Regions from separate parts of the Enterobacter dykesii genome, predicted to be linked through region 1. Evidence: predicted binding sites of a transcription regulator. Region 1 holds the regulator's gene; each other region holds the start of a gene.
The links. Region 1 encodes LexA, which represses DNA repair genes until DNA is damaged. Its sites were predicted from a motif close to TNCTGTATGTACATACAGNA; they were not measured.
Positions count from the first base shown of each region.

Region 1 (5,861 bases):
CCGCCAAGGTCAAACTGACGGGCAACGGCAACGCCGTAGTCGGACACAATCGCCGCACGGCCAGACGCCGTTGAGTTGAGGTTTTTAGTGATCTGATCCGTGCCGTTCAGCGCAGCGTCCAGGGCAACACCGGCAGCCACCACATTGCTTCGTTGAATACCGCGCAGATAATCAATATCTTGCTGATCGATAGACGAACTCACCCGGCCATGAGCGTACCCTTTCGCCATAAAGGCCACGGAAAGCACATCGTTAGGAATACTCACGGCAAGCCCAGCGCCTGCCGTCGCGCGTGCGGTTTTGCCCTTGAGATAGTCCAGCTCATCGGCCAGATCTTTGGCCGCGCCCTGGAATTGATTAATGGAACCTAACGGATTGGTGATGACCTGAATTGGCGTAAGGTTATCAACCACATCCTTATAATGATTGATTTTGTCGTTGATGGTATCAATCTCATCCTGAAGATTGTCCTCATCCGTCACCTGGACACCAACGGCCGGCAAAATGACCGTCACATCATCGTCCGGTTTTGCCTTTGCCAGCAACGCGGGGTTGATTAACGCCCCGCTACCATAGCTCCCAGCCGCAACGCCGGTACCACCCATAGCGTCACTCCGTGATTCTGTCCAGGTATTGGCTGCTCCCGCCTGATTTGCCATAAACAAGGAAACAGCGATACTCACCACCGAAAATTTAAAATATTTTTTCACAGTATGCCCGTTATAGTCTGTTATGAAATAACCCCTGTCTGTTATCACCCAAACAGGAACGAACTATTGCTGTGAATAAGTAGTAAAAGACCCGCTATTTCTATCCCTAAGTAAAACTCCCTTACGGCCTGTTATATTTTGTGACGGCCCTCAATATTTATAGAAGAGGAAATTATTTTTTCCCAGGTTTTCCATCATGCGGTCCAAAAAACTGGGGCGGGTGGTCTACCCAGCGATCCTCACGGGTAGCGGCATACACGGGGTTAAGAGGATAGTAGATGCGGTTGTGCTTCTTGTTGGCCTCGCCAACGACCAGTAACCGCACCTCTTCGTCCGTGTTGTTGATAAAGGTGTGGCAAATACCGGTTCCGGCAGGAAACCCCACGCTGTCGCCCGGTTCAAGTTTCCATAAATAGCCATTGATCCACGCTTCTGGATGACCTTCGAGCACATAAACGAACTCTTCTTCATCGCTTTCCGCATGCGGATAGGACGTCCTGCGCCCGGGCGGTAAACGCTCGTGATGGATACCAATGCGCCCGAGCCCAAGCTTGCGCGCCAGCGGGGCACCGATAGAAAACAGCTCGTCGCTGTCGGGATAGGTCGAATCATCCGCGCCTTCTACGTCGCGCCAGTGCCGAATACAGTCAGGTTTTTTCATTGTTTATTTCCCGGTTTGTAATGGGTCAGGTATAGCACAGACTGGCGGATCTCGGCGTTTTTACCAGAACATGATAAAGTGAGGGTTTTCCGTCCTATAACATCCGGGGTGCTAAATGGATAAGTCCACAAAAGAGCTGTTAGCGCAGGCCGAAAAGCTGTGTGCGCAACGCAATGTGCGCCTGACTCCGCAGCGCCTTGAAGTCCTACGTCTGATGAGCCTGCAGCAGGGTGCCATCAGCGCCTACGATCTGCTCGATCTGCTGCGCGAAAGCGAGCCGCAGGCGAAACCACCGACCGTGTATCGCGCCCTGGATTTCCTGCTGGAACAAGGATTCGTGCATAAAGTTGAGTCCACAAACAGCTATGTGTTGTGCCATCTGTTCGATCAGCCCACCCACACATCGGCGATGTTTATCTGTGACCGCTGCGGCGTGGTGAAAGAAGAGGCTGCGGAAGGGGTGGAAGATATTATGCATACGCTGGCAGCAAAAATGGGTTTTGCCCTGCGTCATAACGTAATTGAAGCGCACGGGCTGTGTTCTGCCTGCGTGGAAGTGGAAGCCTGTCGTCATCAGGACGCGTGTCAGCACGACCACTCTATTCTTGTGAAGAAAAAACCGCGTTAACGGCAAAAGAAAAGGCGGCTCATGGCCGCCCTCAGGGTGTACTTCCTTGTACTTGCGGGTATAGCCCGGTTACCAGCGGTAGTCGTTGCGTTTTTCCCAGTCGCCCACTTCTTTTTCCGCCTGGTCTTTCGCGTAGCCGTAACGCTCCTGGATTTTACCGACAAGCTGATCGCGTTTACCTTCAATGACGGTCATATCGTCATCAGTCAGCTTACCCCACTGTTCTTTCGCTTTACCTTTGAACTGCTTCCAGTTGCCGCCGATTTCGTCTTTATTCATCATCGTGTCCTCTTAGTTAAGCGTCGGGTCGTAACGTCCGTTACGTTCTTTTCTGCTGGACGTGATAATTATTGTAGTTAAGGACTCGGCAGTTGATTTCATATTCGGAATCTTTAACCGTTACGATATATCGTGCCGCGAGGGGAGCCAGGTATTGTTCTGCCAGTGGCGCCGCCAGATAAAAGCCAGCGATAACCCACGCAGCGAGAGGAAAACGGCCAGGGCCAGCCACAAACCGTGATTACCCAGCCAGGGAAGCGTCAGCAGCGTCAGGCCGAACCCCACGGCCGCAACAGCCATGCTGTTACGCATTTCAGCTCCGCGCGTCGCCCCAATAAACATGCCGTCCAGCAGATAACACCAGACGCCGACCACCGGTAAGATGACTTGCCAGATGAGATAGTGACTCGCCAGTTCGCGTAGCGCAGGGATAGACGTCAGCAATGCAACAATCTGCTCACCAAAGCAGGCGTAAACCAGGCCGAACGCCAGCGCCACCAGCCCTGACTGGCGGCAGGCTGCCCGCCAGACGTCCCGCAGTTGCCCGCTTTCGCGCGCGCCGTACGCCTGGCCCGAATGCGCTTCTACCGCATAGGCAAAGCCATCCAGCGCGTAGGCGGTAAAGGTAAGCAGCGTCATCAATACCGCATTGACCGCGACAATTTCTGGGCCCAGTCGGGCCCCGAAAACCGTCAGCGCGCCAAAGCAGAGCTGAAGCAGCAGCGAGCGCAGCATGATATCTCGGTTAAGCGCCAGCAGCTTACGGATATTGCCGCGCCATGCGGTTTTGAGCAGCGCCAGGGAGATCCCGCGCATCACCAGCACGCGCCAGACCATCCACAAGCCAATGATAAAGGTCCCATATTCGGCAATTGCCGTCGCCAGCGCCGCGCCCCGCACGTTCATATGCAGGCCCATTACCAGCCAGACATCCAGCACAATGTTGAGAAGGTTGCCTACTACCAGCAAAATCACTGGCGCACGGGCGTACTGCACGCCCAGTAGCCAACCCAGCAGAACCAGGTTTGCCAGCGAGGCGGGCGCGCTGAGCCAGCGGATTTCAAGGAAACGGCGCGCCTGAGCCAGTACCGCCTCGCTGCCGCCGACAACATGGAGCGCAAGGTCGATCAGGGGCGCACGCAATACAATGATTAATGCTCCCGCACCAAGCGCAAGAATCAGCGGCTGGACCAGCGCGCGCGCCAGGCGCAGCGGATCTTTTGCACCATAAGCCTGTGCCGTGAGCCCGGTGGTGCTCATGCGCAAAAAGAGCAGCAGCATAAACAGGAAACTGGTTGCCGTCGCGCCAATCGCCACGCCGCCAAGATAAACAGGCGAATCAAGATGACCAATAACGGCAGTATCGACCAGACCCAGCAAGGGCACGGTGATATTGGAGAAAATCATCGGCAGAGCAAGACGCCACAATGCCTTATCTGATGCCGTCAGCAGTGACATGAAAAATACCGGAAGTGTGGAATGAAGCAGGCTACAGCGGCGCCATAGCCTGTCAGGAAGAGGTTACAGCCATTCACCGTTGCGAATGACCCCAACCGCCAGTCCTTCGATAGAGAAGTTATGTTCGCGAAGATCGACCACAATCGGGGAGAACTCGTTGTTTTCAGGCAGCAGCTGAACGGTGTTCCCCTGTTTTTTCAGACGCTTTACGGTGACTTCATCATCTATGCGCGCGACAACCACCTGGCCGTTACGAACATCTTGCGTTTTGTGCACCGCAAGCAGATCGCCATCAAGAATACCGATGTCTTTCATCGACATACCGCTAACGCGCAGCAGGAAATCAGCACTCGGTTTGAACATGCCAGGATCGACCTGGTAGTGGCCTTCAATATGCTGCTGTGCCAGTAAAGGCTCACCGGCGGCAACACGGCCTATCAGCGGAATGCCCGTCTCTTCTTCCACCAGCAGGCGGATACCGCGTGACGCGCCTGAAACAATCTCAATCACGCCTTTACGCGCCAGCGCTTTCAGGTGTTCTTCGGCAGCATTTGGAGAACGGAAACCCAGACGCTGCGCGATTTCCGCACGCGTCGGTGGCATACCCGTCTGGCCGATATGATCCCGGATGAGATCAAACACCTCTTGCTGCCTGGTCGTTAACGCTTTCATTCCGCCCCCTGGGTGTATATACAGTTATGCTGTGAGTATATACAGTCAAAGGCGATTTTGGAACCAAAAACTGCACAAAAAACCAGGGACTTAATTATTCCTCGAGGCTCATCGGAAATGTGACCAAAGCAGCGTGACCCAGGTGATAACGGCAGTGATAATCGCCAGCAACACGGCAGCAGAGCCCATGTCTTTTGCGCGGCCAGAAAGCTCGTGGAAATCTGAACCAATGCGATCGACAACGGCCTCAATAGCGCTATTAAGAATTTCCACTATCATCACCAGAAGTACGGAACCGATAAGAAGTACGCGGGTAATAGCATCAACATCAAGGAAACAGGCGACGATCACCGCGATGATAGCGGCGACGCCCTCCTGGCGAAAGGCGGCCTCGTTGGCCCATGCGGCACGGAAACCTTTCCATGAATAGCCGGCAGCTTTGATGATACGCGTTAACCCAGTGGTATTATTGGCCATTAAAAGAACCTTTTATGAAAAAAAGCGTCAGTAACAGGAACTGTAGCGCGTTTCGCTACAGCCTGAAGTATGACGGGTAACAACAGAAATTTTGCGCGCTTTCTGTTATCCTTGCGCCGCAATTGCATTATTAACCAGAGGCTTTACATCGTTTATGTCCGGCTGGCCACGAATTTACTACAAATTACTTAATTTACCATTAAGCATCCTGGTAAAAAGCAAGTCTATCCCAGCAGAACCCGCGCTGGAATTGGGGCTCGATACCTCGCGTCCTATTATGTATGTTTTGCCTTATAACTCGAAGGCAGACTTACTGACGCTTCGCGCCCAGTGTCTGGCGCATGACTTACCGGACCCGCTTGAACCGCTTGAAGTTGACGGTACGCTGCTGCCGCGCTACGTCTTCATTCACGGTGGACCGCGCGTGTTTACCTACTACACGCCAAAAGAAGAGTCCATCAAGCTGTTCCACGACTATCTTGACCTGCACCGCAGCAACCCCGATCTGGATGTGCAGATGGTGCCGGTATCGGTGATGTTTGGTCGTCGTCCGGGCCGTGAAAAAGGTGAAGAGAACCCGCCGCTGCGCATGCTTAACGGCATCCAGAAGTTCTTCGCGGTCTCCTGGCTGGGACGCGACAGCTTTGTGCGTTTCTCCCCTTCCGTTTCGCTGCGTCGAATGGCGGACGAGCACGGTACCGACAAGATCATCGCGCAAAAACTGGCGCGCGTGGCGCGTATGCACTTCGCCCGCCAGCGCCTGGCTGCCGTAGGGCCGCGTCTCCCGGCGCGTCAGGATCTGTTCAACAAGCTGCTGGCCTCCAAAGCGATTGCCCGCGCCGTTGAAGACGAAGCGCGCAGCAAGAAAATATCGCATGAGAAAGCCCAGCAGAACGCCATTGCGCTGATGGAAGAGATTGCAGCGAACTTCTCTTACGAGATGATTCGCCTGTCGGATCGTATTCTCGGCTTTACC
Region 1 covers NZ_CP126604.1:297,796-303,656, reverse strand. The annotation lists gene F0320_RS01385 (conjugal transfer protein TraF) at 1-659, opposite strand, end outside; gene F0320_RS01380 (cupin domain-containing protein) at 883-1,371, opposite strand; gene zur (zinc uptake transcriptional repressor Zur) at 1,487-1,999, shown strand; gene F0320_RS01370 (CsbD family protein) at 2,069-2,278, opposite strand; gene dinF (MATE family efflux transporter DinF) at 2,399-3,736, opposite strand; gene lexA (transcriptional repressor LexA) at 3,800-4,408, opposite strand; gene F0320_RS01355 (diacylglycerol kinase) at 4,517-4,885, opposite strand; gene plsB (glycerol-3-phosphate 1-O-acyltransferase PlsB) at 5,040-5,861, shown strand, end outside.

Region 2 (5,861 bases), 1.2 Mb from region 1:
TACCGCTTCCCCGGTCGTCAGCAGCCAGCCGGCACGCGCCACCAGCACCGACGTTTTACCGCTACCGGCCCCCGCCAGCACCAGCAGCGACTGCTCGCCGTTGACCACCGCGCGCGCCTGGGCCGGATTGAGCGGTGAAGATTCCACCGTACTGAAAAAGTCGGCATATTGGGTGAGCATGGCGTCCGTCCACGCCTGGTTATGGGCGAGACGGCTTTTATTCTTATCATTCAGCCAGGCCTGACACTGGCGCCAGGCGTCGCGACAGTTGTCAAATTCGTCGAGACGCGTCACGGAGAGCGGCAGCGCCGAGAGTGCCTGTAGAATCTTTTGCTGCAGCCCGGCAGTCTGCTGACGGGTCAGCCACGCGTGTTGCGCGTTGCTTTGCGCGATATCGTCCAGCACCTGCTGGAGCACCTGGGCGGCAATCACGCTCATATCCTGGCTCCACTGCTGCCAGAGTGCGTTCAGGTGATGATGGAAACGCTGGGTTTCCGCCCACTCAGTGCCATGAAGACGCACGACTTTATCGTCAGGCAGAACGAACTCCAGCTCGCCCCACACCAGCCCGCGTTTACAGTGGATAGCCAGAAGCTGATTAAACGGAATAAGGTATTCGTGGCGTTCCCCGGAGACTTTCACCCCGGCATTAAGGAGAACCACCCTGTCGTAAGGGTGTTGCGCCAGGCGTTTGCCTAACGAGGTTGCTTTCAGTTCCATGTTCCGCCAAATCCACGAAGAGATAATTTACCAGACAGTTTAACTGCCAGTTTTAAGGTGCTCCAGCCTAAAAAAACGTTACAATCATTGGGCGTTAATTTTATCGAAAGGAAGTGAGGGTTTATGCGTACCGTTCTGAATGTGTTGAATTTTGTGCTGGGCGGTTTTGCCACCACCCTTTCCTGGCTTTTTGCCACGCTGGTGAGCATCGTCCTGATTTTCACGCTTCCCCTGACCCGCTCCTGCTGGGAAATCACAAAACTCTCCTTAATCCCCTACGGGAATGAAGCCATCCACGTTGACGAGCTGAATCCGGAGAGCAAAAACGCCCTGATGAATACGGGCGGAACCCTGCTGAACATACTGTGGCTGATTTTCTTCGGCTGGTGGCTCTGCATCATGCATATTTTTGCCGGTATTGCACAGTGCATCACGATTATTGGTATTCCGGTGGGGATCGCGAATTTTAAGATCGCCGCTATCGCTCTTTGGCCAGTCGGTCGCAGGGTTGTTCCGGTAGAAGTGGCCCAGGCGGCGCGTGAAGCAAACGCGCGTCGTCGTTTTCAGTAAATAAGGACCGGCCGCGTTTATGCTAAGCCCACTGCTTCGCCGTTATACCTGGAACAGCACCTGGCTATACAACGTCAGGATATTTATCGCGCTTTGCGGCACGGTTGCCCTGCCCTGGTGGCTGAATGATGTCAAGCTCACCATTCCGCTTACGCTGGGGGTGGTGGCCGGGGCGCTGGCGGACCTGGACGATCGTCTGGCCGGGCGCTTACGTAACCTGGTCATTACGCTCGTCTGCTTTTTCATTGCGTCAGCGTCCGTTGAGCTGCTTTTTCCGTGGCCCTGGCTGTTTGCTCTGGGTCTTACGCTCTCAACCAGCGGGTTTATTTTGCTGGGCGGCCTCGGGCAGCGCTATGCCACCATCGCGTTTGGTGCATTGCTGATTGCCATCTACACCATGCTGGGCGTTTCCCTGTACGACCAGTGGTACCAGCAGCCGGTTCTCCTGCTGCTGGGCGCCATCTGGTATAACCTGCTGACGCTAACCGGTCATCTGATCTTCCCCGTTCGCCCGCTGCAGGATAATCTTGCCCGCAGCTTTGAGCAGTTAGCCCACTATCTGGAACTGAAATCCCGGCTGTTCGACCCGGATATTGAGGAAGAAAGCCAGGCTCCGCTCTACGATCTGGCGCTGGCAAACGGCCAGCTGGTCGCCACCCTTAACCAGACAAAAGCCTCTCTGCTTACCCGTCTGCGCGGCGATCGCGGTCAGCGCGGAACACGAAGGACCTTACACTACTATTTTGCCGCCCAGGATATTCACGAACGTGCCAGCTCCTCGCACGTTCAGTATGCTGCCCTGCGCGAGAAGTTCCGCTATAGCGACGTGATGTTCCGCTTCCAGCGCCTGCTGTCCATGCAGTCTCAGGCGTGCCAGCAGCTCTCTCGTTCCATTCTGCTGCGCACGCCCTATCAGCATGACCCCCGCTTTGAACGCGTATTCAGCCACCTTGATGCGGCGCTCGACCGCGTTCAGGCCAGCGGAACGTCACCGGAGCACATCAAAGCGCTGGGCTTTCTGCTGAATAACCTGCGGGCAATTGATGCTCAGCTGGCGACAATCGAGTCCGAACAGGCGATGGCGCTGCCGGGCAGTGAGGTGGAAAATCAGCTTGCTGATGACAGCGTGCACAGCGTTAGCGATATGTGGCTACGGCTGAGCCGCAACTTTACGCCGGAGTCGGCACTCTTTCGCCACGCGGTGAGAATGTCGCTGGTGCTGTGCGTGGGGTATGCCTTTATCCAGATAACCGGGCTGCACCACGGCTACTGGATCCTGCTGACCAGCCTGTTCGTCTGCCAGCCGAACTATAACGCCACCCGACACCGTCTTGCGCTGCGCATTATCGGCACGCTGGTCGGCGTCGCGATCGGCCTTCCGGTGCTCTATTTTGTGCCCTCCGTTGAAGGTCAACTGATCCTGATTGTAATCACCGGCGTGTTGTTCTTCGCGTTTCGCAACGTGCAGTACGCCCATGCCACCATGTTCATCACGCTGCTGGTGCTGCTCTGCTTTAACCTGCTGGGTGAAGGGTTTGAAGTTGCCCTGCCCCGCGTGATCGATACCCTGATTGGCTGTGCGATTGCCTGGGCCGCGGTCAGCTTTATCTGGCCGGACTGGCGTTTCCGCAATTTGCCGCGCGTGGTAGACAGGGCGATGAACGCCAACTGTCGATATCTTGACGCAATCCTGGAGCAGTACCACCAGGGGCGCGATAACCGCCTGGCTTACCGGATAGCCCGTCGCGACGCGCATAACAGTGACGCAGAACTGGCCTCCGTTGTCTCTAATATGTCAACGGAGCCTCGCGCTACGGCAGAGATTCGTGAGACGGCGTTCCGCCTGCTCTGCCTGAACCATACGTTCACCAGCTATATTTCGACGCTCGGTGCCCACCGCGAGAAACTCACCAACCCGGGTATTCTCAATCTGCTCGATGACGCCGTCTGTTATGTCGATGACGCGCTTCATCACCGACCGGCCGATGAGCCGCGCGTTCAACAGGCGCTGGATGAACTGGCTCAACGCATTGCGCATCTTGACCCTGGAAACGACAGCAAAGCGCCGCTGGTACTTCAGCAGATAGGCCTGCTTATCGCTCTGCTGCCTGAAATTTGCCGGCTGCAACAGCAAATCGCTACCTGGAGGAGTGATTCTCCTGTGGCTCAGGTAGCGCATTAAACCACTCCGTCAGCTCCCGGCGAATGCCTGCCGGGAGTGCCGCCTCATGCAGCCCCTCGATAGCCCCTTCCAGCGCAAAGAGAACCTTAATACTGAGCGCTTTGTTTTTTGCCCGCATCTTTAGCCAGCTCGCTCTGGCACCCAGCGCACGCAGCGTTTCCTCATTAGTGATGCCTGCTTCAAAGAGCAAGACTTCAAGCTGAAAGGTCAGGTTTGGCAGATCCTTTAAGCGGTTTCGTTGATGGCGCTGATAGCGCTCTTTTCTTGCCGCACTAAGCGCAAACGAGGAGAGCTGAAGCAACCGCTCCCTGTCCTGCCATAATCCGTCATCCACACGATAGTAGTTGAGCAGCACCGGGCGGCCTCGCTTCATCAACGTCAAAAAAGAGGAGGCATTTTTTACACAGTATTTCGCACTCTCCTCACAGGCGCGAAGATAAAGTTCGCCGTCTGACACCATGGCAAACACCGCATCATCTACCGCCAGGGTATAGCCTCCAAACAGAGCCCGGTGATGAATTTCGCCCAACGGGGAGAGGTATTCCTGGGATTTATAAATCCGTTCATAAGATATCTTTTTCATGATATTTCCCTTCAAAATCATAAAGTAACAACGAAATTTCTTACTAGCGGATCCGTTAGCAGGAAAATAGGCAACTTATCGCCGATGAGCAAGATGATTTTTCGAGGGACATCAACATTGAATGAATTTTGCGAGTCGCTTTCCGAAAATGAGGTTGATCTTTATGCATACAGGGGTTACTGTATATCCATACAGTAACTACAGGGCTGGAATGAATATGCACACTTCAGGCTATGCAAATCGCTCAACCTCTCTCTCTTCTACCGCAGGCAATGTCGCGCAGAATTCCGTCGAGCGTGTTTCCACGGGGCTTATCAGTGAAGTGGTTTATCGTGAAGACCAGTCCCTGTTGACGCAACTTCTGTTGTTGCCGTTATTGCAACAGCTTGGTCAGCAATCGCGCTGGCAGCTCTGGCTCACGCCTCAGCAAAAACTGAGCCGTGAGTGGGTTCAGTCCGCAGGCCTTCCTCTAACTAAGGTGATGCAAATTAACCAGCTTCCGCCGTGCGATACCGTTGAGTCGATGATCCGCGCGTTACGCACCGGAAATTACAGCGTGGTGATTGGATGGTTACCGGAAGAATTGACGGAAGAGGAACATTTCCGTCTGACTGAAGCAGCTGAAGAAGGGAATGCAATCGGGTTCATTATGCGTCCGGTTCGATCGGATTCTTACCGCAGAGGACAACTTTCTGGGCTAAAAATTCACTCAAATTTGTATCATTGAGTGAAATTAAGATTTTTCCTGGAATTTTTTTTGACCACAAGATGGCATTAAAGTTCCCGGTCTGAAAATTGCGGCAAGGCTTGTCTGGTGCGGTTCTCCTTAATTTTATTGCACAAAATTCGTTCGAAAAATGTTAAATAATCGGTATACGGAACTTTTTTTTTCATATGCCTGACGGACTTCACACTTGTAAGTTTTCAGCTACGTTGTAGACTTTACATCGCCAGGGGTGCTCGGCCTAAGCCGAAGATATCGGTAGATTTATATTTGACCACGCCCCCCGGTGAAGGATTTAACCGTGATTCTCTCCTGAGACTTTCATGGCGAATTTTGGATGATAACGAGGCGCAAAAAATGAAAAAGACAGCTATCGCGATTGCAGTGGCACTGGCTGGCTTCGCTACCGTAGCGCAGGCCGCTCCGAAAGATAATACCTGGTATGCAGGTGGTAAACTGGGCTGGTCTCAGTTCCACGACACCGGCTGGTACAACAGCAGCCTGAACAATGATGGCCCTACTCACGAGAGCCAGCTTGGTGCAGGTGCGTTCGGTGGCTATCAGGTTAACCCGTATGTTGGTTTTGAAATGGGTTACGACTGGTTAGGTCGTATGCCATACAAAGGCGACACCATCAACGGCGCTTTCAAAGCACAGGGCGTTCAACTGACCGCTAAACTGGGCTACCCAATCACTGACGATCTGGACGTGTACACCCGTCTGGGCGGCATGGTATGGCGTGCAGACTCCAGCAACAACATCTCTGGTGACAACCATGACACCGGTGTTTCCCCAGTATTCGCTGGTGGCGTTGAGTGGGCTATGACCCGTGACATCGCTACCCGTCTGGAATACCAGTGGGTTAACAACATCGGCGACGGCAACACCGTTGGTGTTCGTCCAGACAACGGCATGCTGAGCGTAGGTGTTTCCTACCGTTTCGGCCAGCAGGAAGAAGCAGCACCAGTTGTTGCTCCAGCGCCGGCTCCAGCTCCAGAAGTACAGACCAAGCACTTCACTCTGAAGTCTGACGTTCTGTTCAACTTCAACAAAGCGACTCTGAAACCAGAAGGCCAGCAGGC
Region 2 covers NZ_CP126604.1:1,538,485-1,544,345, reverse strand. The annotation lists gene helD (DNA helicase IV) at 1-720, opposite strand, end outside; gene F0320_RS07205 (YccF domain-containing protein) at 844-1,290, shown strand; gene yccS (YccS family putative transporter) at 1,310-3,472, shown strand; gene F0320_RS07195 (TfoX/Sxy family DNA transformation protein) at 3,429-4,055, opposite strand; gene sulA (SOS-induced cell division inhibitor SulA) at 4,273-4,782, shown strand; gene ompA (porin OmpA) at 5,137-5,861, shown strand, end outside.
Region 2: sulA (SOS-induced cell division inhibitor SulA) is a predicted target of LexA. The motif match lies at 4,233-4,252, and genes of this name have one in related genera.

Region 3 (5,861 bases), 1.7 Mb from region 1:
CAGGCCAGCTTAAACCTCCTGCGTCAGCCCGCCGAACGCTGCCGTCAGATGCTCTATTCTTTTATTCGTCAGGCCGGACGCGACGGGTTACGCAATCTGATTATCATTCACGGGAAAGGGCGCGAGCAGAACTCGCATCCCAATGTGGTGCGCAGCTATCTGGCGCGCTGGTTAACCGAGTTTGAGGAAGTGCAGGCCTTCTGCGTGGCGCTGCCGCATCACGGCGGCAGCGGGGCATGTTATGTTTCACTGCGAAAATCTGATGAAGCAAAACAGGAAAACTGGGAGCGGCACGCCAAGCGCAGCCGCTAGCGGGCGATCTCCTCGCCCGCCGATGACTCAGAACGTTTCCCAGTTGCTGTCGGTAGAGGCGGTAGTCGTCGCCGGGCTCAGCAGCTGTGGCGTTTTCAGATTAACCTGGCGTGGGGCGACCGCTTTTTCTTTGCCGTTCAGGCGAAACGCGGCTACCGCCTGGCGCAGCTGCTCGGACTGATCTTCCAGTGCCGCAGCCGCCGTGGCGGACTCCTGCACCAGCGCGGCGTTTTGCTGCGTCACGCTGTCCATCTGCGAAACGGCCAGGCTCACCTGCTCAATACCGCGGCTCTGCTCGTCAGAGGCAGATGAAATCTCACCCATGATATCGGTCACGCGGGTGACGGCGGCGACAATTTCCTTCATGGTGGTGCCAGCCTCGCTGACCTGCTCAGAGCCTGTATTCACGCGGCTGACAGAGTTCTCGATAAGCCCTTTGATCTCTTTCGCCGCCTGCGCGCTGCGGCTCGCCAGCGTACGGACTTCGCCTGCAACAACCGCAAAACCACGGCCCTGTTCCCCGGCGCGTGCCGCTTCCACCGCGGCGTTAAGCGCCAGAATGTTGGTCTGGAACGCAATGCTGTCGATCACGCCGGTAATATGCGCAATTTGCTGCGAACTGTCGGCGATTTCGTTCATGGTGCGAACCACGTTATCCACGACGTGACCGCCGCGCGCGGCCGTTTCAGAGGCGTTTTTCGCCAGCAGCGTGGCCTGACGGGCGTTATCGGAGTTCTGTTTAACCGTCGCGGTCAGCTCTTCCATGCTGGCGGCGGTCTCTTCGAGCGAGGCGGCCTGCTGCTCGGTGCGGGCGGAAAGATCGTTGCTCCCCGCGGCAATTTCGCCTGCGCCGGTGTAGATGGAATCGGTACTTCCACGTACGGCGCTGACGGTGGTCACCAGCGACTGCTGCATCTCATGCAGACCGGCGGCCAACTGACCCATCTCATTGCGACCGGAGATAGCGATCTCCTGCGTCAGGTCGCCCCCTGCAATAGCGCGAATATGGTTCATAATGGAGTGGAGTGGTTTTAACAGCAGGTGTTGTAAACCCTGCCAGATGACCACCAGAACCGCGATAACGGCCAGCAGAATAGCCGCCAGCGTCCACTGCATCTGCGTGAAGCTGCTCTGGTTCTCTTCGGTTGCGGCCTTCAGCAGGGTGTTGTTTTCGGCGCGCCAGCGGTTATAGACCGCTTCCATATCGTCCTGCGCCTGCTGGGCGTCCAGATCGCCATAGGCCTGGTAGTTGTCGGCGCGCAGATACTCAATCGATAAGCGCATCACTTCGTGCATCTGGTTCCAGGATTTCTGCATCTCGTCGGTCAATGCCGCCTGCTGGCCGTTAACCTGCGGCAGTTTCTGCCACTCTTTGTTATAGGCTTCGGCTTTTGCCAGCGAGTCGCCCGCGGTGCCAAGCAGTTTGTTGATCGCCGCAAGGGAAGCCGGGTCACGCTGGTTTTTCAGGTAGCGGATCGCCACGCGGGTGACGGTGACGCGTGTTTTCACCAGCGTGTTTACGCTGTCGCTCAGGCTTTCCTGCTGGGCATTGAGCACGCCGGAATTCTGGAAGTTATGGCGATCGTTGCTGACGGCAGAGTAGAACAACCCTCCCGTGACAACTTGCAGCAGACAGAATATGGTGAGGGCAAAGATAATACCGGTAATCACGTGCAGATTTTTCAGCATAGCGGTCGTCCGTTAGAAAGGATGCAGAGGTACACCAATACTATCGTCGTATAGAATTTAAACTTTAATTTAACTCGCGCTTAACTAAGGGCTCCGGTGAGGAACCTGTTGTAAATCCGGATCATTTTTATGAGGAAGGTTAACATGAGCAGCATTGATAAAAGCGGGACGTACGCGCTCGGGACGCGGACGGTTAAACGACTGGGCTACGGTGCGATGCAGCTCGCCGGACCGGGCGTTTTTGGCCCACCGAAGGATAAGCAGGCCGCGCTGGACGTGCTGCGCGAAGCGGTGGCGGCCGGGGTGAACCACATTGATACCAGTGATTTTTATGGTCCTCATGTCACTAACCAGCTGATCCGCGAGGCGCTTCACCCTTACCGGGACGATCTGACGCTCGTCACCAAGATTGGCGCCCGTCGCAACGACAAAGGCGCCTGGCTACCGGCCTTTTCCGCGCAGGAACTGACGCAGGCGGTGCATGACAACCTGCGTAATCTACAGCTGGACGTGCTGGACGTGGTGAATCTCAGGATCATGTTCAGCGCACACGGGCCGGCGGAAGGGTCGATTGCTGAACCACTCTCCACCCTGGCCGAATTACAGCAGCAGGGGCTGGTGCGTCATATTGGCCTGAGCAACGTCACGGCCACCCAGGTTGCGGAAGCCCAGAAGATGGTCCCGGTGGTGTGCGTGCAGAACATGTACAATATTGTGAACCGGGGGGATGACGCGCTGGTGGATCTGCTGGCGCAGCAGGGGATCGCGTATGTGCCGTTCTTCCCACTGGGAGGCTTTACGCCACTGCAATCTTCCGGGCTGCAGGCCGTCGCGGATTCACTGGGCGCCACGCCAATGCAGGTCGCGCTGGCATGGCTGCTGCAGCGTTCACCGAATATCCTGCTGATCCCTGGCACCTCTTCCGTGGCGCATCTGCGGCAAAACCTCGCGGCGGGGGAGCTGCAGCTGCCGCCTGACGCGCTGGAAACATTGAATACGTTGATGGACTGATCGGCACAGGCGCAAAGCCGTAAGTGTGCTTCCGGGCTTTGCGCGTTTTAAATCTTCTGACACTTCAAGGCGTTTGGGTTCGCCTTCGGAAATGACCTTGATCCCTGGCCATAATTCGTAATACTGTATTTATATACAGTATTTGGCGAGAAAGGCATTATGGACACTCTCTTTTCTTATCACCAAAAGCAAGTCATTGAATTACCTTTGTTTTTAGAGCGCGTTGCCTGTGGTTTCCCCAGCCCGGCGCAGGATTATGTTGAAGATCGTCTCGATCTTAACCGGCTGGCAGTAAGACACCCCAGTGCGACCTATTTTATCAAGGTGAGTGGAGACTCCATGATTGGGGCGGGGATCGGCGACGGAGATCTGCTGGTGGTCGATCGTTCGTTAAATGCCGACCATGGGGATATCGTCGTGGCGTCGGTCGCCGGTGAGTTTACGGTGAAAGAGCTACAGACCCGCCCGGTTCTGAGACTTCTGCCGCATAATGCTCGCTATCAGCCGATTACCTTTCAGTCCGAAGAGGAGCTGCAGATCTTCGGCGTCGTCACCCACACGCTCAAAACGCATAAACATGTTCGCGTTGGTTGATGTGAATAGCTTCTACGCCTCCTGCGAGCGGGTCTTCCGCCCCGATCTGCAGGGGAAGCCCATTGTGGTGGTTTCCAATAACGACGGCTGCATTATTTCGCTGTCGCGGGAGGCAAAGCAGTTCGGCATAAAAATGGGTGAGCCGTATTTTAAATTCAAAGAAAAGCTATATACGTCAAAGGTTTACGTATTTAGCTCGAACTATGCGCTGTATGCCGATCTCAGCAGTCGGGTGATGCAGACGCTGACCGATCTCGCCCCGGCAATAGAGATTTACTCCATCGATGAGGCGTTCGTGAACGTTTCAGGGGTCAGCCACTGCCTGTCGCTGGAAGCGTTCGGTCACCAGATGCGCACGCAGGTCTTAAAAAATACGGGCCTAACCGTTGGCGTCGGTATTGCCCCGACCAAAACGCTGGCGAAGCTGGCCAACTATGCGGCGAAACGCTGGGCCAGCACAGGCGGCGTGGTCGATCTCTCAGGCCGCGAGCGGCAGCGTAAGCTGCTGGAAAAGGTTCCGGTAGATGAGGTGTGGGGAGTAGGGCGGCGCATCACGAAAAAGCTCAACGCTATGGGCATCACCACGGCGCTGGAGCTGGCAGAAGCCTCATCCTGGGTCATCCGCAAACATTTCAACGTAGTGCTGGAACGTACGGCCCGCGAGCTGCGCGGTGAGCCCTGCCTTGATCTGGAGGAGTTCACCCCCACGAAGCAGCAAATCATCTGTAGCCGTTCGTTTGGACACCGTATTACGCAGTACGAGGAGATGCACCAGGCCATTTGCGCCTACGCGGAACGCGCTGCGGAAAAACTGCGCGGCGAGCATCAATACTGTCGTTTTATCAGCGTATTTGTCCGCACCAGCCCGCACGCGGACAACGAAATTTATTACGGCAATCAGGCTTCCGTCACCCTGATGACGCCCACCAATGATTCGCGGGATATCATCCGCGCCGCCACGGAGGCGCTGGGGCGTATATGGCTTGACGGATATCGCTATATGAAAGCCGGGGTCATGCTGGCGGACTTTTTCAGCAGCGGCGTCGCCCAGCTTAATTTGTTTGACGATAATCGTCTGCGCGCCAACAGCGCGGCGCTGATGGAGATGATGGACAGCGTAAATCATTCCGGCAAAGGGAAGATATGGTTTGCCGGGCAGGGTATTGAGAAATCCTGGGCGATGAAGCGTGAGATGCTGTCACCGGCCTATACGACGCGGTACGCCGATTTGCCGGTGGCGAAGTAGAAGATGGTTGCGTTATTTCTTTTGCGTCAACCAGGTTGCCGCAGCCGTCAGCACGCCGATCCACGGCATTTGGCCCGCACCGGCCAGGAAGTTGTGGCGATCGATCTCGTTATTTTTACGGATATCGGCAAGGCGGGTAAGCGCCTCTTTTTCATCCGCGGCGCCAATCTCCTCAAACTGTTTTTCAAACCCCTGAGCGATGAGCTGAGCGGCCGCATCGATGTTTGCGCTCTCGATCGCAATCAGGTTCGGGCCTTTTTGGAAAAAACGGTAATCCGGCATAAGTGCTCCAGAAAGAGGAGGATACGGTAAAAACACTCTATTCCTGGCGGTTAAAAAATGCACGTGATTTCAGGGGGAGCAATCAGTTTTTCTTGAGTATTTCAGGCAGTAACTGCTCTATTACGCTGACGACCTTTCTGACGCGCTGCGGAATAAAGCGGGCGTCAGGATAGACGGCATAGAGGAAGCGATCGGGTAACCGCCAGTCGGGCAGCACCGGTACCAGCGTGCCCGCCTGCAGCGCCCCGGCCACGAGCGGTCGCTGCATGCCGCCGATACCCATGCCGGATTCCAGCGCCTGCAGCAGCGCGTCGCTGGTGTTGGCACGGAAAACGGTATTCACGTTGACCTCGACCGTTTCCTCGTCAGAAATCAGGCGCAGGGGGGCATCCAGCGGAATACCGCTGAACCGTACGTGTGGCAGCGTGGTCAGTTCGCTGACGGCGTGTACCGCCTGAAAACCGGGAGCGGCAAACAGCGCGGCTTCAATCCGCCCCAGTACGCGAGCCGCGTGCGCCTGCGGAGGCTCACTGCTCAGCCGTATCGCGACATCCACGCCCTCCGTCACCAGATCGGCAAGGCGGTCATCCAGGGAAATCATCAGCTGCAGTTCGGGATGCAGACGCTGTAGCGCCAGCAGATGCGGCAAAATGATCTGCCCCAGGCCGCTCGGTAACTGGACATGGACGCGCCCCTGAACGCGATGATCGGCAGGATGCAAACGCCT
Region 3 covers NZ_CP126604.1:1,986,446-1,992,306, forward strand. The annotation lists gene smrA (DNA endonuclease SmrA) at 1-312, shown strand, start outside; gene tcp (methyl-accepting chemotaxis citrate transducer) at 340-2,001, opposite strand; gene F0320_RS09615 (aldo/keto reductase family oxidoreductase) at 2,146-3,012, shown strand; gene umuD (translesion error-prone DNA polymerase V autoproteolytic subunit) at 3,172-3,606, shown strand; gene umuC (translesion error-prone DNA polymerase V subunit UmuC) at 3,590-4,852, shown strand; gene F0320_RS09630 (hypothetical protein) at 4,865-5,134, opposite strand; gene F0320_RS09635 (LysR family transcriptional regulator) at 5,217-5,861, opposite strand, start outside.
Region 3: umuD (translesion error-prone DNA polymerase V autoproteolytic subunit) is a predicted target of LexA. The motif match lies at 3,134-3,153, and genes of this name have one in related genera.

Region 4 (5,861 bases), 1.5 Mb from region 1:
TCTTTTTGGCGGAGAACACATTGTTAACGCGCAGCGGGCACTCGAGCGCATGCTTGCCGCCTGAGAAGAGACGGGTGGCCTTGCCGCCACCCCTATCGCTTACAGAAAACCGAGCAGTGAGAAGAAGAAGTATCCCGCCACAATGATAATCACGGGAAGGATATAGAGCGGGAAAATTTGCAGGAAAATGGTGTGACGCGGCACAACGATGCGGGATTCAATCTGCTCCCGGCTCATGCCTTCCGGGCCCTTGGCCTGCTCCAGAATCAACTGATCCTCAACGCCTTCGCGTAAAAAGCGGGTCTGGCGACTCATTCTCGCGCCAGAGGCCTGCAGTGCCAGCGCGACAAAGATCAGGGCATATATCACCCAAAAACCGATATTCAGCTGTTGATGAAAATCCGGGGTCGGTGAGTTAAACCAGAAGACATTCAAAAATGGCGTATTAAAACGCATCATCTCAATCATGACATGAGCAAAATCAAGCATTACCGCATTGATACCCGGCTGTTTTTCGCTGTGGTCGTACATAAATTTAAGTACAGAAATCAGCGTAGAAATGACGGCAGGAATAAAAATCACCCAGCCAGCAATACGTTTTAAGACCGCAATGCGTCCAGCTTGTTGATACGTCATCAGTTCCTCTTCATAAAGACGCGTTATTTGTGCCTAAGTCTACCTGCTGGTCATCAATTTCGCCCGCTCTTTAAAAGCAATATGCTAAATTGCAGATTGTGCTTAGCACGTATCGTCTGTCGAACACCCTGGATAAGGAGACGTTGTGATGTCGACACCGCGCAAAATTCTTGCCGCAATTTTTGACATGGATGGATTGCTGATCGATTCCGAACCGCTGTGGGATCGCGCCGAACTGGATGTGATGGCCAGCCTGGGCGTGGATATCAGCCGCCGTAATGAACTTCCCGATACCCTGGGTCTGCGCATCGATATGGTGGTTGACCTGTGGTTTGCCCAACAGCCGTGGGTAGGGCCCAATCGCGATGAGGTGACCGCACGCATTATCAGCCGCGCCATTTCTCTGGTGGAAGAGAACAGGCCGCTGCTGCCCGGCGTACGCGAGGCTGTCGCGCTGTGTAAAGCCCAGGGGCTGAAGGTTGGCCTGGCCTCGGCTTCACCGCTGCATATGCTTGAAAAAGTGCTCACGATGTTTGAACTGCGCGACAGCTTCGACGCGCTGGCGTCCGCTGAAAAATTGCCTTACAGCAAGCCGCACCCGCAGGTCTATCTGGACTGTGCCGCAAAGCTTGGCCTGGATCCCCTCAACTGCGTTGCGCTGGAAGATTCCGTTAACGGTATGGTGGCGTCGAAGGCTGCACGGATGCGTTCCATTGTGGTGCCCGCTGAAGAAGGCCGTCACGATCCCCGGTTTGCTCTTGCCGACGTGAAGCTTAATTCACTGGCAGAACTCACGGCGCATCATCTGCAGGGCGGTTAACGCCCTTCTCTAGTTTGTGACAAACAGTTACACCGTCACCTCTTCCGCCTACTGTATAAAAACCCTATACTGTATGAATTGACAGTTTTGTGGGTTTTATCATGACGGCGGAAGGCCACCTGCTTTTTTCTATTGCGTGCGCAGTATTTGCCAAAAACGCTGAACTCACCCCCGTGCTGGCACAGGGGGACTGGTGGCATATTGTCCCTTCCGCCGTATTGACCTGTCTGCTGCCCGACATTGACCATCCTAAATCCTTTCTCGGACAACGCCTGAAGTGGGTGTCGAAACCCATCGCCCGCGCGTTCGGCCACCGGGGGTTTACGCACAGCCTGCTGGCCGTGTTTGGCCTGCTGACGCTTTTCTATTTAAAAGTGCCCGAAAGCTGGATAGTCCCCGCTGATGCCATCCAGGGGATGGTGCTGGGCTATTTAAGCCATATTCTCGCCGATATGCTGACGCCTGCGGGCGTGCCGCTGCTTTGGCCCTGCCGCTGGCGTTTCCGTTTTCCGATCCTCGCACCGCAGAAAGGCAACCAGCTTGAGCGCGTATTGTGCATGGCGCTGTTTGCTTACGCCGTCTGGATGCCGCAAACCTTGCCCGAAAACAGTGCAGTTCGCTGGTCATCCCAGATGATTAATTCGCTGCAATTTCAGTTCAATCGCTTTATTCATCACCAGATTGAACAGTAAACCGACAAAATTATCCCATTTGTCATAACCCATTCCATTTGGATATAAGCGCTGCATCACACTTCTGCTAACCTTCCGCCAACAGGATCGGTAAAAACCGACCCAATAATAAATCAGGAGAACGGGGATGAATTTTCCACTCATCGCGAACGTCGTTGTGTTCGTTGTATTGCTATTGCTTCTCGCGCAGGCGCGCCACAAGCAGTGGAGCCTGGCGAAAAAAGTGCTGGTTGGTCTGGCCATGGGTGTCGTATTTGGTCTGGCATTACAGGCAATTTATGGCTCCGATAATCCAGTTCTGAAAGATTCCATTCAGTGGTTCAACATCGTCGGTAACGGCTATGTTCAGCTGCTGCAGATGATCGTTATGCCGCTGGTGTTCGCCTCTATTCTGAGCGCCGTTGCTCGCCTGCATAACGCGACTCAGCTGGGAAAAATCAGCTTCCTGACCATTGGTACGCTGCTTTTCACCACGCTGATTGCCGCGCTGGTGGGTGTGCTGGTCACAAACCTGTTTGGCCTGACCGCAGAGGGTCTGGTTCAGGGTACCGCTGAAACGGCGCGTCTTACCGCGATTCAAACCAACTACGTTGGTAAAGTGGCTGACCTGACCGTGCCGCAGATGGTGCTCTCCTTCATTCCGAAGAACCCTTTTGCTGACCTGACCGGTGCGAGCCCAACCTCGATCATCAGCGTGGTTATCTTCGCCGCGTTCCTGGGCGTAGCGGCGCTGAAGCTGCTGAAAGACGACGCGCCAAAAGGCGAGCGCGTGCTGACCGCAATTGACACCCTGCAAAGCTGGGTAATGAAGCTGGTTCGTCTGGTCATGCAGCTCACCCCTTACGGCGTGCTGGCGCTGATGACCAAAGTGGTTGCCGGCTCTAACCTGCAGGACATCATTAAGCTGGGCAGCTTCGTTGTCGCCTCTTATCTGGGCCTGGGCATCATGTTCGTGGTGCACGGCATCCTGCTGGGCGTGAACGGCGTCAGCCCGCTGAAATACTTCCGTAAAGTCTGGCCGGTACTGACCTTTGCCTTCACCAGCCGTTCCAGCGCCGCGTCTATTCCGCTGAACGTTGAAGCGCAGACCCGTCGTCTGGGCGTGCCTGAATCCATCGCCAGCTTCTCTGCCTCCTTTGGTGCCACCATTGGTCAGAACGGCTGTGCGGGACTCTACCCGGCGATGCTGGCGGTGATGGTTGCCCCAACGGTTGGGATCAACCCGCTGGATCCGGTCTGGATCGCCACGCTGGTCGGAATTGTTACCATAAGCTCCGCAGGCGTTGCGGGCGTTGGTGGCGGCGCAACCTTTGCTGCGCTGATTGTTCTGCCTGCGCTGGGTCTGCCGGTGACGCTGGTCGCCCTGCTGATCTCCGTTGAGCCGCTGATCGACATGGGCCGTACCGCGCTGAACGTGAGCGGCTCCATGACCGCCGGTACGCTGACCAGCCAGTGGCTGAAGCAGACCGACAAAGCGATTCTGGAAAGTGAAGACGACGCCGAGCTGGCGCACCGTTAATCACTTTGAAATAAAAAAACCGCCTGATGGCGGTTTTTTTATGGCTGTTATTCTTCAACCTCTTCATCCTGGCGGATCTGCATCGCCCACCGCTGCGCCGATTCCGGCACCGTAAACGTGGGTGAACGACGGAAGTGTTCGCCGATCAGCACAAAGGCCACATATTTCCCCCGCAGCTGCCAGACATCGCGAAAGCCCTCCACTTTCAGGGCATGGTCAGGCGGCGCGGGCTCAACGCGGGGCACATAGCTAATAACCTGGCGGTTTTGTTGACGAAGAGGTTTCATAAGCGACTGGTTCACTAAAGCAAATTCTTGAAGCAGGAAAATTCTATGATAGCCGATCCTGCTGCCTTCCGTCGCGCCCCGAGTGGACGAGAAGGCTCCTTTCGTCAATGACGGCATGTGAAAACTCTTAGTTCGCGAGCCATCCCGCGACATTGTTCTATCCTTAATAGGGTTTTTAGCAATGGATAAAGGAGAAGCGTGCAATGTCGAACAAAGATAAAACACATCAATCACCGATTCATGGCACTGAAGAATCTCAACCGGGTATGGACTCTCTCGCCCCTGCTGACGGCTCTCACCGCCCCTCCCCTGGCCCTTCCGCACCGGGCGAACAGCCTACCGCACCGGGAAGCATGAAATCGCCGGACACGGGAAACGAGAAGCTGAAATCGCTTGAGCCACACCGTAAAGGCGGCGAAGGTTTTGCGCTCACCACCAATCAGGGCGTACGCATTGCTGACGATCAGAACTCCCTTCGCGCAGGCGCGCGCGGGCCAACCCTGCTGGAAGACTTTATCCTGCGGGAAAAAATCACCCATTTTGACCACGAGCGGATACCGGAACGCATCGTCCACGCGCGCGGCTCGGCTGCGCACGGCTACTTCCAGCCCTACAAGAGCCTGAAAGACATCACCAAAGCGGACTTCCTCTCCGACCCGGACAAAATCACTCCGGTATTTGTGCGCTTCTCCACCGTGCAGGGCGGCGCAGGGTCGGCGGACACGGTTCGAGATATCCGCGGCTTTGCCACCAAGTTTTATACCGAAGAGGGTATTTTCGATCTGGTGGGCAATAACACCCCGGTGTTCTTCATTCAGGATGCGCATAAATTTCCTGACTTTGTCCATGCGGTAAAACCGGAGCCCCACTGGGCCATACCGCAGGGACAAAGTGCGCACGACACCTTCTGGGACTATGTCTCCCTGCAGCCTGAAACCTTACACAACGTGATGTGGGCGATGTCAGACCGCGGCATTCCACGCAGCTACCGCACCATGGAAGGGTTTGGCATCCACACCTTCCGGATGATCAACACCGAGGGGAAAGCCACGTTTGTGCGCTTTCACTGGAAGCCGGTAGCGGGCAAAGCCTCGCTGGTGTGGGACGAGGCGCAGAAGCTGACCGGACGCGATCCGGACTTCCATCGCCGCGAGCTATGGGAGTCCATTGAAGCGGGCGACTTCCCGGAATACGAACTGGGTCTGCAGCTCATTCCGGAAGAGGACGAATTTAGGTTCGATTTCGACCTGCTTGACCCGACGAAGCTGATCCCGGAAGAGCTGGTGCCGGTTCAACTGGTGGGCAAAATGGTGCTCAACCGTAACCCGGATAACTTCTTTGCCGAAAACGAGCAGGCCGCGTTCCACCCGGGGCATATCGTGCCGGGGCTGGACTTCACCAACGATCCGCTCCTGCAGGGTCGCTTGTTCTCGTATACCGATACGCAGATCAGCCGTCTTGGCGGGCCGAACTTCCACGAAATCCCGATTAACCGCCCAACCTGCCCGTACCACAATTTCCAGCGCGACGGGATGCACCGTCAGGATATTGATACCAACCCGGCGAACTATGAGCCGAACTCCATCAACGATAACTGGCCGCGCGAAACGCCTCCGGCGCCGAAACGCGGTGGATTCGAATCGTACCAGGAGCGAATCGATGGCAACAAAATTCGCGAGCGCAGCCCGTCGTTCGGCGAGTATTACGCCCACCCTCGCCTGTTCTGGAACAGCCAGACGCCGATTGAGCAACAGCACATTATCGGCGGCTTCAGCTTTGAGCTGAGCAAAGTGGTGCGCACCTACATCCGCGAGCGGGTGGTCGATCAGCTGGCGCGCATTGATATTCAGCTCGCCCAGAGCGTTGCGGATAACCTGGGCATTACGCTGACCGACGAACAGCGCAAC
Region 4 covers NZ_CP126604.1:1,800,078-1,805,938, reverse strand. The annotation lists gene F0320_RS08615 (fructosamine kinase family protein) at 1-64, shown strand, start outside; gene F0320_RS08610 (YniB family protein) at 100-636, opposite strand; gene hxpB (hexitol phosphatase HxpB) at 785-1,456, shown strand; gene F0320_RS08600 (metal-dependent hydrolase) at 1,558-2,148, shown strand; gene F0320_RS08595 (L-cystine transporter) at 2,276-3,667, shown strand; gene cedA (cell division activator CedA) at 3,715-3,954, opposite strand; gene katE (catalase HPII) at 4,158-5,861, shown strand, end outside.
Region 4: F0320_RS08600 (metal-dependent hydrolase) is a predicted target of LexA. The motif match lies at 1,524-1,543, and genes of this name have one in related genera.